Regions from separate parts of the Fusibacter sp. QWL-12 genome, predicted to be linked through region 1. Evidence: riboswitches for the same ligand, from Rfam matches in the RefSeq annotation. Region 1 holds a riboswitch; each other region holds the start of a gene.

Region 1 (2,206 bases):
CTTTCCCAATTGCTGACAAATTATATGCTGATTATTGGCAAAACAAGTTACTTGAAGCATATGACAGTCAATTGACATTAAATGAAGAAGCAGATCAACAAGCCGAGGCAGATTTTCTTGCTTTACAGGCAATTTATGAAGCTAGTGATGCGATAGAAGCGAGTGAGGAAGAAACGACAGTTGAAACATCTACAGATGTGACAGAATCAATAGAGGCATCGACGGAAGCAACAACAGAAAAAGCGAAAACTGTAGACAAAAGTGTTATTGGGAAAATTAAAATATCCAAAATCAATTTGATAATGCCGATCCTAATGGGTGCAACAGATAAAAATTTGAATAGAGGAGCTGCTGTAATTGCAGGCACTTCAGAGTTTGGTGAAATCGGAAATGTAGGTATAGCGGGACATAGAGGTAGATCATATGGCTTGTTTTTTAATCGATTGGACGAGTTAGGTAAAGGCGACATCATTGAAATCACTACAGATAATAAGGTCTATAAGTACACCGTATATGAGACCCTTATCGTAGAGCCAACTGAAATTTCTGTATTATATAAAAATAATGAAGATAAAATTTTAACCTTGGTTACCTGTGATCCTGTAAAGAACCCAACGCATCGTTTAATCATACACGCTTTACAAAATCCATAAAAAGTCGTAATGTTTTTGTAATTGTACAAAATTAGAAGTGTGGTATACTATTAGCATAGAAGTAAATATTCTGTGAAGAGATGTCTTTTCACGACAAAGGCAAACCATCGGAAACGATGGGACGCAAAACTATAGGGCCTTTCCGAAAGGAGTGGCAGCCAGTCGCCGAATGAGGAGATTTTCTATTTTTTGAAAATTTCATTACGTGAAACGAACCTCTCACCGATAACGGCAAACCATTGGAAACGATGGGACGCAAAGCTATAGGGCCTTTCCATAAGGAATGGCAGCCTAGCTACCGAAGGGAGAGAAACATGAAAAAAATATTGAGTTTATTAGTGATGACAGTTGTTTTGGTCAGTGCATCGTTTACCAGTTTTGGTGCAACTCAAACCATTCAAGCAGATTTGGCAACAGGAATCGTAAACGTTGAATATAGCACATTAAGTAGCAGTAAAATTTTATTGTTAGTTGAAAAAGATGGTCAAAGATACTCTTATCCAATCGTTGACACAGATGTTAATCAATTTCCGTTACAACTTGGAAATGGCACTTACACAGTGAGATTGATGCAAAATACCACTGGAAATAGTTACAAAGAGCTTACTAAAACATCGGTTACGTTAAATTTGGCAAACTCTAATGTCGTATATCTTAATTCAATTCAAGATATAGAATGGAATGAAGATACACTAGCTGTACAAAAGGCATATGAGCTCACAAAAAATTTAACTTCTGATGATGCAAAAGTAAAAGCGATTTATAACTATATTACCAAAAACTATAAATACGATTATAATAAAGCTAAAACTGTAACTAGTGGTTACTTCCCAAATGTTGATAGTACATTTGCTTCAAAAAATGGCATTTGTTATGATTATTCGGCATTATTCGCTGCAATGACAAGAAGTGTTGGGATTCCTACGAAACTTGTAAAAGGTTACTCAACGAATACTGGTGATGTCTATCATGCATGGAATGAAGTCTATATTAATGGTACTTGGAAAACAGTAGATACGACAGTTGATGCATCTTATGTTCAAGCAAATAAAACGGTATCTATGTATAAATTAGCAAAAGAATATAGTGTTTCAAAAGTTTATTAAGCCTTCTTAACTGTTCTGTAGGTAACTGCAGTGCAGTTTTTTTATTGATCACACATTTTTGTGGTAAAATCTGAGGATTTGATGTCCGAAGATTTTTATTTTTTTGTCTTTTTTTAAAATTATGATATCTTTTACAACAAAAATAAGATATTATTATAAGGTTGAATATTACGCTTTATTAGTTTAGGAGATATAAATGTTAAAAAACAAAGGCATCATCAATATTGCGGTTATCGCTCACGTTGATGCAGGAAAGTCAACTTTAGTTGACGCATTTTTAAATCAAAGCAATGTTTTTAGAGCAAATGAGTTCGTGCCAGAATGTGTTATGGACAGTAATGATTTGGAAAGAGAAAGAGGCATCACCATTTACTCAAAAAACTGTTCTATTATGTACAATGATTACAAGATCAATATTGTAGATACACCGGGCCATGCTGACTTCTC
Region 2 (2,206 bases), 1.7 Mb from region 1:
TTGCATTAATTGGTATAATCACCATTTCTATTATGACGTTGCTAACTTCTGGCTTTACACAAATTACTTCCTCTGGCGAAAGAGCGAAAGCATTATTTCAAGCTCAAGCACAAATAGAATCGGATATTAATGATATTGGACAAAGTGCAAGTGATGCATCTGAAACCTTGACATTAAAGATAGACGACACTGAGATAATCGTTCCAGGTAAAGTAAAATCCGTTAATACAGCTTTGCCGAATGGTAGATCCGTACAAATTGAAATATTCCAACCCTATAAATGAGGTTTTAATGAAAAAAACGTATAGAGGATTAACGTTAGTTGAACTTATAGTTGTCATTGCACTAATTGGTGTTGTGATCACAGTTGCATCATCAATTATGCTTTTTGGACAGAAGACAGCAAATTTATCGGAAGAAACAGCAATGAATCAGTTCGATGTAAGACAACCTATAAAAGGATTTTCCAACCAAATTAGATATGCAAGTGATTTAGAAATATTAGACTCAGATCCTTTAAGCTATGAAAGTGGCTATCATTACATCATTTTTGATGACGCGACAAATACGATAAAATATGTTGAGGACACAGTAGAAAAGTCAATTACAGGACTAACAACTATATCAGATTTAACTTTTTCAGTATCAAAAAATAACGCAAATCTAAAACAGATTAACTTTACATTTGGTAAAGTAGATTCGACGCAATATGATTTAACCACTTCACTTATTATTAATAATCTCTCAGATACCGGTGTGAAAGGTGTATCAACAGGGATTGGAGTGAAGTATAAATAAGGCTAACAATGATGAACTCTTTAGAAGTGGGGACTTTTAAGAGCATTGTTATTATAGAATAGAAATGGGAAGCTCATAAAATTTATTGCGTATCTTTAAGTAGATACGCTGATTTTCGTGCTTCTCTAAAGATGAGGGCAAAGTACTTGAAAAAGTACGACGCAAAGCATGAAGTCTAAGGTTTATACTATGGCGGTTCGGCTGCAGTCTAATTAGGCTGTGGTTTTTTTGTGTTAAAATCACAGCCTATAAGCCTAGACTTTGAGGAGGGTGGAAATGAAGAAATATTTAAATGAACTGAATACTATAAAGGATGAACAAGGTGCATCGCTGGTTTTTGTTTTAATGGTTATGTTGGTTGTGTTGATTTTTAGCACGTCAGCTATGGCAATCTTTAGTGCGAATTTAAAACAAGCGAAACAGCAACAAGATCGACTTGAAGCTTATTATTTATCTTATTCAGGAATAGAAATGGCTTTTGAATCATTAATTTCAGATGATATGGAGAAAACAAAGGAAATTCTAAACGCTGCGTCAGCGGATTTTGCACTTGTGACCAATGATATTGCCTTTGGAAATGGTTTGATCGATATAAAGGCAGAAAAATCAAAAGATCCAGGGGTTGATGGATGGATCAAAATCACATCGACAGCAGAACTCTCAAAAAATCATATGGTCTATATCCGCAGTATGTATTTTAATCCGGATAACCCAAATGAAACATTCTGGATCAATGAGTAGGAGGCGTTATGAAAAAAGTAAAAGGATTTACTCTAATTGAGTTAATTATTGTTATTGCACTTTCTTCAATCGTTCTTCTAGCTGCTTCAAATATGATGATATTTGGAATGAAAGCTCAGAGCATAACCTTGGACGAGTTTGAGGTGCAATCTGCTTTAAGGATTATGACAGAGAAGATAAATGTGGTTTCGAGAGATGCAGCAGGTGCGTTTTTGCTACATAGAGAGAATACTTTGAATATGACCAGTGGCTGGAACTATATTATGCTCAATGATGATCAAACTAAATTGGTCGAGTACGTATGGGATGAAGCGAGTGGTAAGCATATCGTTCAAGATATTTTTTCGGGAATTGAAGGAGTCACTTTGGATTTGGTTTTTACAAAAGATGCAGACCCAGACGAAGACAAATTGGTCACATATGAGCTCAAACTGAAGAAAAATGGCAATGAAAGAGTGATAGATTCTACCGTTGAATCAGTAAATGCATTACAAGTTGTAGATAGAGCATATGGTAAAGTGGCAAATACAATATCCTATAGGAATGACAAACGGGTTACTGATATCGTTACTTCACAAGCTGCTGTCGCAATGGTACTCGATACTTCTGGTAGTATGGACAGACAATTGAATGGCAATTCCACAAGTAACAGTTCTAAAAAAAGACT
Region 3 (2,206 bases), 1.7 Mb from region 1:
AACCCATACGAACCCACTGGTAATTGTATTTAACATCGCGGTGATAATGATCCCTAGAATAACCAGTGCTACTACAACTTCAATAAGAGTCATTCCCTTTTCTCTTCCTTTTTTCATCATTCTCGCCCCCAAAGATAGGATTGTGAATTAACCGATAAAGAGAAACGGTTAATAAGTACGTCAATAATTGGATCATCTGCAGCGATTGGTATCAATTGACTTCTGCCACTTGCCTCAGTAATATCAACGCCATCTGGATAAAAGAAATATTTGTTTTGACCTGCATTGTTCGGAAGTGTTAGTGCATTAGCGCTGCTGTCTAAAATACCACCACCAAAGTAGACAACTCCATATCTTTTTCCCGCTTGAAAACTATAGCTACTATGCATACTTGTACCAAAACCTTGGATAAGGGCATTATAGTAATCCGCGGATTCATAGCCATGTGTGGACTCATACGAGTCATCGTTATTTAACTTCGTATCGTCAAGATACATGATGCTTCCCGATGTTTTTTTATCAGCAGCTACCTCAAGAGAGTAGCCAAGTTTTATATCATCTCCTGTAGCATTTAGTTTGACAGTATTCACAAAGTAAACGATGGATGCATCAAAGGTTATATTAATTGTATTGTTAATTTGTCTTAAGCTAATGCCCTTTGCATCTGTGAAATACAAAATCGAAGCTCTAAACACAGAGTCAGAGGTGCCTCCTTTTGGTGATTGTACTGGGTTTCCTTCAAACTCAACTGCTTGACCTAAATAGTTGGTCGTATTGGCATTTATCCCTTTTTGAAGGTTAATCCCAGTTACCCAGTCCGCTGGATTTACAAGAGGAGAATCTGGTAGTTTCATCTTAACTCTGAGAGATAAGCTCTCTGTAACCGTATTATTTTCAAGAGAAGTGGCTGTGGAAAAAATCTTAATCTCAGACGGTCCATAAAGTTCATAGTTTAACTCAAATTTACCCTTGCCATCCACCGTAAACGCATTAGGATTGGCACTTAAATAAGATGCCACATGCGTGTTTAATGCCGCAACAAAATCGGTTAAAGTACTTTGACCATAATTGACAATTTCTTTTCCAATTATTTCGACACCTACCAGCACGCCTGATCTAGCAACGTAGTGCGTCTGCGTTTGAAATTGTTGACGCATAGCAAATTTTGTATCTGCAAGGGCAACATTTAAAAGTACCATGCCCAAAATTATAACTATAACCATAATTATTATAACGGTTGGTAATGCAGCACCTTTATGCTTTTTATCCATGTTATCACCTTCCTATTATGATATAATCCCCATTTCTATCATAATACCACTAATAAAAGTCGCTAAACCATTCTCCTTTCATATTTGTCAATGACAAAGCTTTTTTTTACCACAAGCGAGATTGTGGCTAAATAAAAAAGACTGCACTCAAAAGAGTACAGTCTGTCAATCATAGTAAACACCTTAGACACATGACTTTGCGCATTACGTTTTCACGTAGTTTGCCCTACTTAATATAATTATAATTCAATGACTATTAGAAGTAAAGCACGAAGGCTAATTTGCAAGGTTTATTAAGGTTCAAATACAATCCATGGTTCAAAATCAAATAACTGGTTGTCATCTTGGTTGTTTTTATCTGTCCATCTAATTAGCTTACCATCACCTGCATTGCTCAAGTCCCAATCAGTTAGACTACTAGAAGCTAAATCGAACACATATGCGTTATACTGATTCGTCCATGCAAGATCGGTATAAACTTTATAATAATATTCACTTTCTATTCTCACTGCATCTAATCTAAACTTTTGCGAGTTTGTATTTGTATTGGAAGTGAGCCTGATAATTTGTCCATCATTTTCATATGTGTTATTTGAATTACTGGTTTCAAGATATCTATTATTGGTCTTGTTACGTAAATTATAAAGCGAATCCTCATATGGTGGACCAAGAATTGGTTTGTTTGAATTACCACTGTAAACCACAGCCCATAAGAATGGATCCATCTCTGACTGTGACGACGATTCAGGCCAAGCATTTTGTCCTACATATCCAGAACCGTTTACACGTAAAAATTTAGGGTAATCCGTCTCATTTATTTCAGTATGTCGACCGTGAATTCTATACCAAACGTTACCTATAACCTCTTGCGATATAGCATATCCTTCTACTTCAACACTTTCGCCATCTATCATGATTTTATTCCCTTTGATATT
Region 4 (2,206 bases), 770 kb from region 1:
TGACCAGCAATTGTGAGTGCAGAAGTGTTTAGACCTATAGCAGGTAATAATGCAATTTGCTCAATCCTAACGGCAACGCCATACCCTGCAATCGCAGTATCATCGCCATGTAGATAGATGAAGTAATTAATAACATAAATGCCAAGTGCAATCGTAATCATATTGAGTGAAGCTGGTATGCCTTGAGATAAAATGCTTTTAATTGTTTTAAACTGAATCAAGTTGAACTCTATTCGCCTTAAACCCAATAGCTTACGACATTTTAGCGCAAGATAAAAGTTCCCTGTCAATTGTACGATCACCGTAGCAAGTGCAACGCCAAATGTCCCCATTTTAGGAAGTCCAAATGGACCAAAGATAAATAGTGGATCTAGAATGATATTCATGATAAATCCAATAATGAGGAAATTTCTGTATGGCTTTGTTAGACCTCTAGATGAAAGTAAGGCGTTGAAGGCGGAATTAAGTCCAAAGAACAAAGTACCAGCATAAATCCCTCTCAGATATTGCACCCCTTTACCAAGTGTGTCTCCAGTTGCACCTAAAGCAGATAGTAAGATGGGTGAAAGCACAATTCCTGAAATAGAAAAAAGGATACTTACGATAAAGGTTAGAAAGATGCCATTTGCTGAGAGGACTCGTACTTCCTCTTCATTTTTTTTTCCTGCAGCGATAGAAAGAAGTGCAGAAAGACCAGTACTAATCCCTGCAGTTATAGCAATCAGCATAAAAAAGACTGAAAAGGATAAGGACATACCTGCAAGTGATGACGTACTTAGCTTGCCCGCATAAAACGTATCAACTACATTAAACATCGTGTTGAAAAACATGCCAATACTCACGGGGATCGCCATGGTTAAAATTTGTTTTTTTATATTACCCTTCGTATAATCCTCTGGAACCATTTGCACCTCTTTATCAATTAAGGTTTTCTTAGTTATAAGGTATAATACCCAAAATGGGCCAGCACTATCAGCTTGACAGATACAACTGTGGTCTTAACTGGAGCCGGTTTGCATAATTTATGTTATGTCACGCATATGTCACACAGATGTCCTACTTATGTCACGTTGTGAGGGTATACATCTACCAGAGGTATAAAGAACTTGAAAAGAAGTGATGAAGTGCATTTTTTATGTGGGCACTTTAAATGCATGGAACTTATAGTGCAACCGGCTTTTCTTAAAACGATGTTTTAAGAAAGGGGTAATTATGAAAGCGAGGTTTAAACGCTATCTAGCGATAGCAATGACGGTTCTTATCATCGTATCTATGATCCCAACAGTGTTTGCTGCTACAAATGGCGAAGTTGTAGAAGGTAATAACCCTGACAAGGATCATGACATTCTTAATTCAGATTCAGGCAGTATTTATCTAGATGTATCAGACTATAACTGTGTAAAGTTTGACGAAGTTATAGTCGAAGGTAAATCATATGATTACGGATTTGGATCTGTTGTTTTTACTAAAGTTGATGTCGATGAGCCAGATGGAGTGGATAAAGACCCTAAACCACCTAAACCACAAAATTGGTCTTGGACATCTACTTCACCGATCAGCTATTTCTTTATAAAAACGGGGAATTTCAAACCTGATAAAGCGCCTTATTATATTGAGGGTCAAGAAAATCAAACCGCTTATCTTTTTAATATAGGTGGTGCAACCAGTGGAGAGTTTGTCATTCCAACGCAACAAGGAATTAGCCACTTCTTCGTCTTTACAAAGACACCTGACAAGGGCACGATTAAAGTGCTGAAAACGCTATCAGGTGATCCACCACCTACTAGTGCAACGTTTACATTTGAGCTTTATGAAGACAAAGAGCCACTTGGAAGTCCTATAGATACAATTACCATCACGGGTGCAAATGAGGGCTACTTTAAAGATGTAAAATTTGGCAACTATATCGTGAAAGAGGTAAGTATTCCTGATAAGTACCATGTAACTACAAATGATCAAGAAGTTACAGTTGTATTAAATAATCTTTCGCCAACTGTCACCTTTAATAATGAATATACAGAGAAATATACAATTTCAGTTAAAAAAATCATTACAGGAGATACACCACCAGAAGGAATTGAATTTACTTTTAATTTAATTGATGTGAGCAGTGATAAAATTCTACAAACAGCAAAAATTAAAGAAAATGAAGTCTTTAATTTTGATCCTGTACCAGCAGGACAATATAAAATTGAAGAGGTTAATT

What was found. Region 1 has a riboswitch for cyclic di-GMP ahead of AC4PID_RS12995 (transglutaminase-like domain-containing protein). Riboswitches for the same ligand answer to the same signal wherever they lie in the genome.
Region 2: it holds a riboswitch for cyclic di-GMP, as region 1 does, so the genes downstream of both, AC4PID_RS02875 (hypothetical protein) here and AC4PID_RS12995 (transglutaminase-like domain-containing protein) in region 1, are expected to answer to the same signal.
Region 3: it holds a riboswitch for cyclic di-GMP, as region 1 does, so the genes downstream of both, AC4PID_RS02860 (hypothetical protein) here and AC4PID_RS12995 (transglutaminase-like domain-containing protein) in region 1, are expected to answer to the same signal.
Region 4: it holds a riboswitch for cyclic di-GMP, as region 1 does, so the genes downstream of both, AC4PID_RS09450 (MSCRAMM family protein) here and AC4PID_RS12995 (transglutaminase-like domain-containing protein) in region 1, are expected to answer to the same signal.

The regions. Positions count from the first base shown of each region.
Region 1 covers NZ_CM178745.1:2,700,842-2,703,047, forward strand. Annotated here, with positions in the region: gene AC4PID_RS12990 (class D sortase) at 1-653, shown strand, start outside; cyclic di-GMP riboswitch class I at 742-823, shown strand; cyclic di-GMP riboswitch class I at 874-956, shown strand; gene AC4PID_RS12995 (transglutaminase-like domain-containing protein) at 968-1,759, shown strand; gene typA (translational GTPase TypA) at 1,956-2,206, shown strand, end outside.
Region 2 covers NZ_CM178745.1:491,778-493,983, reverse strand. Annotated here, with positions in the region: gene AC4PID_RS02885 (type II secretion system protein) at 1-284, shown strand, start outside; gene AC4PID_RS02880 (PilW family protein) at 292-798, shown strand; cyclic di-GMP riboswitch class I at 925-1,007, shown strand; gene AC4PID_RS02875 (hypothetical protein) at 1,075-1,539, shown strand; gene AC4PID_RS02870 (prepilin-type N-terminal cleavage/methylation domain-containing protein) at 1,548-2,206, shown strand, end outside.
Region 3 covers NZ_CM178745.1:487,186-489,391, forward strand. Annotated here, with positions in the region: gene AC4PID_RS02855 (type IV pilus modification PilV family protein) at 1-120, opposite strand, end outside; gene AC4PID_RS02860 (hypothetical protein) at 117-1,271, opposite strand; cyclic di-GMP riboswitch class I at 1,425-1,507, opposite strand; gene AC4PID_RS02865 (Ig-like domain-containing protein) at 1,565-2,206, opposite strand, start outside.
Region 4 covers NZ_CM178745.1:1,933,574-1,935,779, forward strand. Annotated here, with positions in the region: gene AC4PID_RS09445 (MATE family efflux transporter) at 1-905, opposite strand, end outside; cyclic di-GMP riboswitch class II at 1,104-1,187, shown strand; gene AC4PID_RS09450 (MSCRAMM family protein) at 1,213-2,206, shown strand, end outside.